2 regions of the Desulforamulus ruminis DSM 2154 genome follow, and region 1 is predicted to be linked to the other one. Evidence: riboswitches for the same ligand, from Rfam matches in the RefSeq annotation. Region 1 holds a riboswitch; the other holds the start of a gene.
What was found. Region 1 has a riboswitch for cyclic di-GMP ahead of DESRU_RS15720 (type II secretion system F family protein). Riboswitches for the same ligand answer to the same signal wherever they lie in the genome.
Positions count from the first base shown of each region.

Region 2: linked by a shared signal. The riboswitch ahead of DESRU_RS09280 (methyl-accepting chemotaxis protein) and the one ahead of DESRU_RS15720 (type II secretion system F family protein) in region 1 are both predicted to bind cyclic di-GMP.

Region 1 is NC_015589.1:3,167,818-3,173,006, forward strand. Features, by position in the region: gene DESRU_RS15695 (PilX N-terminal domain-containing pilus assembly protein) at 1-240, opposite strand, end outside; gene DESRU_RS15700 (prepilin-type N-terminal cleavage/methylation domain-containing protein) at 242-841, opposite strand; gene DESRU_RS15705 (type IV pilus modification PilV family protein) at 851-1,273, opposite strand; gene DESRU_RS19990 (type II secretion system protein) at 1,314-1,904, opposite strand; gene DESRU_RS15715 (type II secretion system protein) at 1,950-2,465, opposite strand; gene DESRU_RS15720 (type II secretion system F family protein) at 2,587-3,828, opposite strand; cyclic di-GMP riboswitch class I at 3,887-3,966, opposite strand; gene DESRU_RS15725 (type IV pilus twitching motility protein PilT) at 4,041-5,135, opposite strand; gene DESRU_RS15730 (GspE/PulE family protein) at 5,132-5,189, opposite strand, start outside.
Region 2 is NC_015589.1:1,840,601-1,845,789, reverse strand. Features, by position in the region: gene DESRU_RS09295 (YifB family Mg chelatase-like AAA ATPase) at 1-1,093, opposite strand, end outside; gene DESRU_RS09290 (aminotransferase class I/II-fold pyridoxal phosphate-dependent enzyme) at 1,275-2,396, shown strand; gene DESRU_RS09285 (ACT domain-containing protein) at 2,414-2,809, shown strand; cyclic di-GMP riboswitch class I at 2,944-3,028, shown strand; gene DESRU_RS09280 (methyl-accepting chemotaxis protein) at 3,181-4,818, shown strand.

The DNA.
Region 1 (5,189 bases):
AAAGACTTTTCCCTCGGTTTTGCTCCAACCCCATTCCAAATCCTGCAGTTCCTGCAGGGTCAGCTCCACTCCCGCATCCGCCAGGTACAAGGCTTTGGTCATATTCACTTCATCGGCGCTGCTTTGTCTTTCCTGGTGGGCCACTTGAATAAAAATCCCCGCTAGGATCATCAACAGGGTAGTGATCATAATTACTGCCGGCAGAGCTGCCCCTTGATTTCCTGAATATCCCTTTTTCATGCTACCGCTCCCTGAACATTTTCGGTGTGACCTTGGTCAAAACCGTAAACCGGTAGGGATCCCGGTCGTACTGCCGGGGTACTGTGGTAATTTCTTTCTTGTCTGTATCGTCCTTTTCCCCGGTGATAGTGATAACGACGGTTCCATCCGCCTGCCGGCTGAACTTTAAATCCAGGACATGGTTGGCAATGGGATTAACTCCGGCAAAGCCCAGTTCGTTACGAACCGCATATTCAATTTCCCGGTCCGTCCGATCTAGAGAGTATTTGACTTCCTTCATAATCTCCCGATCATCCTTGGTATCCTTTGTTCCCCGGGTATCCAACTGCACCCGTTTAACCGCAATCCAGCTGGAATCGGTGAATTGGCCCGCCGGCTGGATTTCCACTGCCTGGCGGATGTCCCGGGAAATGCGGTTGGCAGCCAGACGCAGGTCGTTATGCACGTCGGCCCGGAAGAACTCCTTCCCGGCCAGCAGGCCGGTTTGATATAAAAAGAAATAAGCTGTCCCTAATAAAACAGACAGCAAACCGGTCACCACCAAAAGCTCCAGCAGTGTTAAACCCTTTTCTTCTTTTAATAATCTGATAAGGCGCTTCATCGTCTCACCTTAGCCTTTGCGCTTAAGTGTGTATAGGGTTACCTTGCCGCGGGCCTGGGAACTGCCGGGGTCCTGGTAGTAAACATGAACCGTGAGGCCATAGAAATCGGCGTCCCGTTTCCCTTGGATCACCGGCTCCGGGTCCACCTCAACTTGGTAGAAATAGTTTTTATAGGCTTGGTATCCGGACTTTCCATCCAGGGGAGAAGCGGCAACCGAGGGACCGGGGTCGCTCCCGGCCAGCCGCTCTTCCAGCACCGCCTGGGCCAAATTCACCGCGGTAATCTGCTGTTTGGAGGTCCCGGCGGCCAGCCGGCCGGTAATCAGCACATTGGCCACCGCCAGAACCACCATCGCCAGCAGGGTGGTGGCCACCAAAACCTCCACCAGGGTAAAGCCGCCATTGGTTAAAACTTTTCGCCTGTGGAGCATCTTCCACCACCTGCCGCTTGGTTAACATAATATTCCTGTATTAATGGGCCGCCGCTCCGCTCCGGGGCGCATCCTGGGCCGCCACCCAGTTGATCCACTCATTATTCCACTGAATCTTACCGACGGTAGCACCGTCCCCGTTGTCGATGGTCCGGTCAATCCACTCCGCCTTAGTCGTCCAGTTTTCCACACCGTTCAAAGAGACTTCCACCACAAAATTGTCGTGGCCGTCAATGCGCCGGTAATCCCACTGGTAATCCTGTTCGCTGGCCAGGTTGCCGGAATTAAAGGGATTGACGGGCCAACGTTCCAGGTAGGGACCGTTCCAGCCCTCCTTGGCGTTGCTTCCGGCGCCGGTTTCACCGGAGCCGGGTTCCACCAGAAAGTCCTGCATATTGGGCTGGTTCATCGCATAAACCTCGGGGAACCGACCGGTATCGGCATAATGGTTTAAGGCGGAGGCCTCAATGGCTTTGCAGTCTTGAATTACTTTGGTCAGCTTGGATTTTTCCACCGACTGGAAGGCATTGGGCGCAATCACCGCCGCCAGAATGCCGATAATAGCAATGACCACCAAGAGCTCCACCAGGGTAAAGCCTTTGTTGCTTTTAACCTGCTTATGATTGTTCAAGGAGCAAACCTCCCTATTCAAAGAATCCGTTGGGAAAAATATTGGTTATTCCGTTGAAATGACGAGATAAACCGTAGTTGCAGTATCGCCGTTATACCTCACAACGCCCGTGGTACCGCTAGCGGTTCCGCCGTCCAGGTCCGCTTCCAAACGGCTTCTAGCGTCAGTGGTCAAATCATCAAGTTCAAGATATTTGTAGTGGTTTGATATGGATGTATCAGATACAGGCACTCCATTTCTAAAATTATAGTCTCCACCCCACGGATTTCTGGACGGCCATCTTTCCAGATACGGACCGTTCCAGCCGTCAACATCGGATGTTCTAATAAATCCGTCCGAATCGGCTCCATCTACAGGCCAGACGCCGGTATCCGTATAATAATTTAGCGCCGCGCTTTTTATTGCTTTAAAATCCGCCTCGGCCGCCGCCACTTTGCCTTTTTCCACCGCTTTAAAGGCATTGGGCGCAATCACCGCCGCCAGGATGCCGATGATGGCAATGACCACCAGCAGTTCCACCAGGGTAAATCCTTTTTGATTTTTAATTCTTCTTTTTAACATCCCGCTTTCCCCCTATTTTATTTTTTATGTTAACTAACTGAATTGCCACACAGTTGTCCACCAGGGTAAAGCCCTGTTCCCATTTTTTCTCTTCATAGCCAACCTCCGACAGCTTAATCCCTTAACCCAATCCCTGGGACATGCTGCTGATCATGGGCAGCATCACGGCCAGGATAATAAACCCGACAATGCAGCCCAGGAAAACAATCAACAAAGGTTCAATGACACTGGACAGCCGGCCCACGACGATACTTACTTCCTTGTCATAATATATTCCAATCCGTTCTAAAAGATCATCCAGAGCCCCGGTTTCCTCCCCCACAGCGATCATACGAGTCACCATGGGCGGGAAAATCCGGCATTCCTCCAGGGGCTTGGATAGTTCCCGGCCGTCCTGAACACTTTCCTGGGCCTTGCTGAAGGCTTTTTCCACAATGATGTTTCCTGAAGATTTTTTAACCACTTCCAGGGCTTGAATGATGGGAACCCCACCCTCCAACAGGGTGCCCAGGGTCCGGCAGAAACGGGCAATAATCACCTTCCGGTAGACCGGCCCGAAGAGGGGTATTTTCAGAAGGGCGGAGTCCATTCTTTCCCGGCCCCAGGGGGTGGAGCGGAAGTATTTATACCCCAGCAGGAGGCATAGAAACAAACCCGGGAGCAGGTACCAGTAATGGGTTAAGAGTCCGCTCACCACCATTACCGCCCGGGTGGGAAGTGGTAAAGGCACGCCCATGTCTGCAATGACGGCAATAATTCTGGGCAAAACAAAGGTCATCAGAAAAACCAGAGCGACCAGGGCAAAAATCAGTACCACGGCGGGATAGGTCATGGCAGATTTTATCTTTTCGTTTAGGTCGTGCTCCCGTTCCAACTGTTCCGCCACCCGCTCAAGAACTTCGTCCAGCACTCCGCCCAGTTCCCCCGCCCTCACCATAAACACAAACACTTCCGGGAAGATATGGGGAAACCCGGCAAAGGAATCTGCCAGCGTATTTCCTTCTTCGATGCCGGTCATCACCTGCTCCAAGGCTCCTTTCAAAACCCCGGACTCTGTTTGGCTGCTGACAATGTTCAAGCAGTGAATTAAGGGAATGCCCGCGTTTAACAGGGTGGAAAGCTGCCGTGCAAAGGTGGCCAGTTCCTTCAATTTTACCTTTTTCCCGCCAACGGTTATTTTCAGCCGGCCGGTAAAGGCGGGTGAATTTTTGGGTTTTTTCTCCAGCCTCGCTTCGGATAGATCGGTTACAAAGACACCCTGTGCACGAATACCGCTGACGGCATCACTGGCGGAAGCAGCCTCCAGCATCCCGCTAACCGCTTTCCCCTCCGGGCTTCTTCCCTTAAATTCAAAAAAAGGCATAGATCACCTCGGCAATACATAATAAAAAATCCCAAGCAGATGCTTGGAATTTCAAAATTTCGGCAGCCCGGCCGCCACATGAAAATGAGGCCCGTGGCTTTGCGTCCCTAACTTTCGCTAGGTTTGCCTTTTCGTATTTAATTTTTCCAATTATTGCTTATAGACAAATTTTAATCATATTCTGGAGCTTCGTCAAGAAAATTGCGCCAAATTTATAAATTATGTTTGTTTATTATTTCTATGTCTCCGGCCTTTTCCCCCGCCGCTTCCAGGGAGACAATCCCCCTTTGCACCAGGCTTCTTAAAGACATATCCAGGGTCTGCATACCATACTTGCCCCCGATCTGGATTTGTGACAAAATCTGGTGTGTTTTCCCCTCTCGAATCAAATTCCGGATGGCCGGAGTGACCACCATAATTTCCAAGGCTACCACCCGGCCGGTATCATCCCTGCGGGGCAGCAACTGCTGGCAGACCACTCCCTGGAGGGTATTGGCCAGTTGGATCCGGATCTGCTGCTGCTGATGGGGCGGAAACACATCAATGATCCGGTCAATGGTCTGAGCGGCGCCGGTTGTATGCAGGGTAGCCAATACCAAATGTCCGGTTTCGGCGGCGGTAATGGCGGTGCCGATGGTTTCCAGATCCCGCATTTCTCCCACCAGAATCACGTCCGGGTCTTCCCGCATGGCCGCCCGCAAAGCCTTGGCAAAGGAAAGGGCGTCCAGCCCGATTTCCCTCTGGTTGACAATGCTTTGTTTGTGAAAGTGAAGGTATTCAATGGGATCTTCCAGGGTGATGATATGGGATTTGGTTTCCGAATTGATGAGATCCACCATGGCGGCCAGGGTGGTGGACTTGCCGCTTCCGCTAGGCCCGGTGACCAAAACCAGGCCCCTGGGCCTTCTGGCCAGACTGCCAATAACCTCCGGCAGATCCAGCTCACCCAGACTGGGAATCTGGGTGCGGATAATGCGCATGGCCATGGCCAGTGAGCCCCGCTGTTTAAAAACATTGACCCGAAAGCGCCCTACCCCGGCAATGGAGTAGGAAAAATCCACCTCTCCCCATTCGAGATATTTCTGGAACTGGGCCTCATCCATCATGGATTTGCCCAGTTCCAGGGTGTCCGCGGGCAGCAGCTTTTTTTGCAGAAAATCCGTATCCCTGCCCTTTAAAGCAACCCCTGGATCAAGGGACTGCAGCAAACCGTTAATCCGGAAAATGGCCGGCCGGCCCACGGTAATATGGATATCGGAAGCCCCAATTTCCGAACCGACCCGTAGTATGGACTCCATAAGGTTCATGGTTTTTCCTCCCCGGTAAAGGTTACCCGCATCACTTCCGCCAGGGAGGTGACT
Region 2 (5,189 bases), 1.3 Mb from region 1:
ATCCGCAGGGACAGGGGTTAGCCGCTCCCACCAGCATGATTGACGCAGGATAATCAATGCTGGCCGCCACCCTGGAAACGCTGATAAAACCATCCTCCAGAGGTTGCCGCAGGGCTTCCAGGGCGTCTTTATGGAATTCCGGCAGTTCGTCCAGAAACAGCACCCCATGATGGGCCAGGCTTATTTCACCGGGTCTGGGAAACCGTCCTCCTCCTACCAGACTGGCGGCAGAGGAAGTATGATGAGGGGAACGGAAAGGCCTGCTGGTGATAATGGGCTGGTGATTGGTTAACTGTCCGGCCAAACTGTAAATTTGAGTGATTTCAATGGCCTCTGCAAAGGTCAGATCCGGAAGAATGGTTGGTATTCTGCGGGCCAGCATGGTTTTACCGGAGCCGGGACTGCCCATCATCAAAATATTGTGTCCTCCGGCAGCGGCCACTTCTAGGGCGCGCTTCGCCGTCAGTTGCCCCTGAACATCTGCAAAATCAACGATTGTCTGAGGCTGCTCTTGCCGGTATGGATAAGCTTCTTTTTTAACTGGCTCCAATTCCGCTTCACCCCTTAAAGCCAAGGCAAGTTCAGCCAGGGAAGAAACGGCAAACACCTCCATATCTTCCACCAGCGCCCCTTCCGGAGCGTTTTCCCGGGGGATCACAACGCCCTTTAAACCAAGTTTCCTGGCAGCTAAAATCAACGGCAACACGCCGTGAATACTCCTTACAGAGCCGTCCAGGGATAGTTCCCCGATAAAGGCCACGCCGGAATACAAGGCTTCATGGATTTGTCCGGTAGCTCCCAGGATACCGACGGCAATGGGCAAATCATAAACAGGGCCCTCTTTTTTAATATCAGCCGGAGCCAGGTTGACGGTAATGCGCTTTACCGGGAATTCCAAAGCGGAATTTTTTATTGCCGTTCGTACCCTGTCCTTAGCCTCTCTCACCGCGCTGTCCGGTAGACCAACTAGGTCCAACGCAGGGAGCCCGTTCGACACATCAACCTCAACTTTGATTTTCTGCCCTTTAAGACCCTGGAGCGCCACACTGTTAATAATCGCCAGCAAGTCCTTCTCCCCCAAATTCTTGACCACATATCCTAATAACCTATTAAGAATATTCCGCCCCGCAGATTTAGAAACCTTTGGAGATATTGTCGAATCCTGACTTTATCGCAAAAATCATCTCTAAATTCAGGATAAAAAGGATTTACTCTTCCGGTCTCGAAATGGGGTATTGTAAACCCGAGAAGATATTAAAAAGGGAGGAACGGAATTGAAGCTGCCGGATTTTAAGCTGGAAAGGTATTTTGCCAAATATGAATTCAATGCCCCTCATCTTTTGTGTTGTTCCGATTGTGAGTCCTTTACCATTAAAGAAATTTTAAGCCTGGAAGGTGAAAGCGCCTTTGAGAGGTTTCAGAATCAATGGCTGGGATATACCGAGGCGCCGGGAAACCCGGAATTGCGGCAAACCATTGCCGATATCTATACCCAGGTTTCCGCAGAAAATGTCCTGGTCACTTCCGGGGCGGAGGAAGCCATCTTTCTGTTTATGAATGCCGCCCTGGAAAAAAAGGATCATATTATTGTCCAGTACCCCTGTTATCAGTCCCTCATAGAAGTGGCCAGTTCTATCGGGTGTGAAGTTACCCGCTGGGAAATGCAGGAGAAAGATAATTGGGAGCTGGACCTGGATTTTTTATCCGGCAGTCTCCGGCCCAACACCCGGGCCATTATTATCAACGCCCCTCACAACCCAACGGGTTATACGCCCTCGGTGGAAAAATGGAATGTTCTCATTGAACTGGCCAGAAGCAGGAACATCGTGTTATTTTCCGATGAAGTCTACCGTTTTCTGGAATACAATGCGGCAGATCGTTTGCCCGCCGCCTGCGACCTTTATGAAAACGCCGTATCCCTGGGTGTTATGTCCAAGACCTACGGTCTGGCCGGGCTGCGCATCGGCTGGATTGCCACCCGCAATGGTGAAATTTACCGTCGTATGGCCTCCTTTAAGGATTATACTTCCATCTGCAACAGCGCACCCAGCGAGTTTCTATCCTTGATCGCTCTAAAACACCGGGACAAGCTGGCCTGCAGAAATTTGGACATTATTCAGGAAAACCTGCTTCTGTTGGATCAATTCTTTACCCGGTATAGTGATAAATTCCTCTGGCAAAAGCCAAAGGCGGGACCCATTGCCTTTCCCAGCATCCGCTGGGAAGCCTCGGTGGAGGATTTCTGCCTGGATCTGGTGCAAAAGAAAGGCGTTCTTCTGCTCCCTTCAAATTATTACGATTTTGGCCAACGAAATTTTAGAATTGGCTTTGGGCGAAAAAATCTGCCCCAATGCCTGGATAAGCTGGACCAGTATATGCAGGAAAATAAGGAATAAAGAAAGGGTATAAATCAATGTTAAATCTGTCTCTATTAGAAGGCACCTTTGCCGTGTGTCGCTTCCCTCCTTCCACAGCCCTTCCCCACTGGGCTGTAGGGGGAAAGTTTTTTTCTATTACCAAAACCATGGACGAACTCTCCCTGGTGTGCCCCCAGGAAAGTACACCCGAGACCCTGAACTGTGAAAGAAACTGGCGTTGTCTCAAGGTGGAAGGACCTCTGGACTTTTCTTTAACCGGCGTCCTTTCCTCGCTGACCCTCCCTCTGGCCCAGGCAGGCATCAGCATCTTTGCCATCTCAACCTATGACACGGACTATTTGCTGGTTAAAGAAGACCGGCTTGAACAGGCAGTTGCAATTCTTTCCCGCCAGGGCTACCGGTTTATAAAACAGAAACAGCCCTCTTCTTAAACCGTACCTGGAAGTATGGAAAAGGGCAGTAGAAAAGACAAAATCCAATAACCTAAAATAAATGTATTTTTTTATATAAAAAACTTATTAAAAATAAAAGGATTTTATAATTTGTTGTTTAATATAGCTAATTGTTAAATATCGGGCAAATCTGTCGAAAGGCAGAGACGCAAAGCTATGGGCCTAAGGCAGAAATGCTATGGTTGCCAGGTTGCTTAAAGAAATTCTGCGTTAAGCGGCCTGATTTTTCAGGCCCTTTTTTAATGTTTAATACCTTTAGAGGAGGGAGGAATGAAATGCATCTTTTTCAAGATTAATAAGCTTTAACCTTGTTTGTGTGGTCATACCTATGACCTAGTATCTTAAAACAATTGAAAGGATACCAAAAAATGAATAAAGTGAATCTAAGAAAATTCTTTCCCAAAATCGGATTTATCTCGCTAACCCTTAAAAAGAAACTGGTATTTACCTTTGGTCTTTTGCTCCTGATCATTACCGTCTCAGGTATTTTAAGCAACATTAATTTAGGAACCGTCAGTGATAAAGCATCGGAGATCACCAATGTCTGGCTGCCCGGAGTTCACCATTCGGAAGAAATTAACTCTCTCATATCCGATACCCGTTCCAAAGAATATGAACACCTTCTTTCTCCCTTAGAAAAAAATAAAAAAGCCAGTGAAGAAGTGATGGCCGCTAATCTGCAAAAAATAAGCGAGCACATGAATTACTTTAACAAAGACACCAACCAAACAGAGCAAAACCTTTACATTGTTCTGGAATCTGAAATTACTAATTATAAGGAATCCCAGGAAAGATTTTTGCAGCTTAGCCGGGAAAACGATGAAACCGCCGCGAGAAATGTTTTAATGAATGAAAGTGCCGCTTTGTATCGTTACGTTCGGAATGCGTCCGACGCATTATTAAAATACAACCAGAGCAATGCCGATAAGGCCAGCAGTGAAAGCGAGCGCATTTACGCGCAAAGTAAAGCTTCCACCACCACCAGCATTATAATTGCCTGTCTCCTTAGTATTGCCTCCGCCTTTTATATGATCCGCAGCATCATTGGCCCTATTAAAGAAATTGAACAAGGCGCCAAAAATATTGCTAAAGGGGATCTGGCAGTAGAGGATATTAAAATTAGCACCAAGGATGAGATTGGTTCTTTATCCGAATCCTTTAATAACATGAAAAACAATTTAAAAGACATTATTCAAAGTTTAACGCAAGCCACAAGCGGTCTCACCACCATGGCTACCGAGCTTTCCAATCAGTCCCAGCAAACTTCCGCCAGCGCCACGGAAACCGCTTCAACCATGAATGAAATTTCCGCCACCGTTGAACACGTTACAGCCAATATTCAGGAGATTTCCCAGGCTTCGGATGATGCAGCCTTACATGCCAATGACGGGCAAGGTGAGATTGTTAAGGTTACGGAACAATTCAAGGTCATTGCCAATTCCACTAACCGGGTGGCAGAGGTTATTAAAAACCTGAATGATAAAAACCAAAAAATTGTGCGTATGGTTGACCTGATTACGGGGATTGCCGATCAAACCAATTTATTGGCCTTAAATGCCGCCATTGAAGCCGCCAGAGCCGGCGATGCAGGCAAGGGCTTTGCCGTTGTGGCCGAAGAGGTGCGCAAACTGGCTGAACAGTCAGCCAATGCGGCGAAAGATATTACTCAAATAATTCAAGAAATTCAAAAGGAAAGTCAACAGGCAATAAAGGCCATTGACCAAGGTACAGACGAGGTTCAGTCCGGAAGAGACGTTGTACAAAATGTGGGGGTTAAATTTAACACCATTATTGATTCGGTTCAAAGTCTTACGACCCGAATTCAGGATGTAGTATCTGCCGCTGAGCAGATGAATGCAGGCATCCAAAATGTAGCCGCTTCCACTGAGGAACAAACCGCCATCATGGAAGAAGTATATGCCTCTTCGGAATCACTGGCCAAAATAGCCAATAAACTGCAAAGTCAAGTTGCAGGATTCAATGTATAATTTAGCGACCTTTAAACCACTTTTTATATTTCCTATTTTTTGATTAAGACCAATTTTTAGGGAAACGGGCTGGCAAGGTTGGCTAGTTTTCAGGACAAAGAAGATGTCAACCATTTCTACCACGGATTTTGTTTGAATGCTCTAAAGCATCTTCATAATGGAGAGCATGCCCTTACCAGGCGTTATGCTCATATCATATATTTCTCAAATATAAATATTCGATTGATTCGTTGTTGGCTTGTATTCAATCCATGTAATTTTGTCCCGATTAATATTTTTTCGCTACAGGGATAAAAGAACAGGATATGCTCCGGATGCATATCCTGTTCTTTTGAAATTAAAGTTTAGCGTACCCAAATAAAAAGACCTAT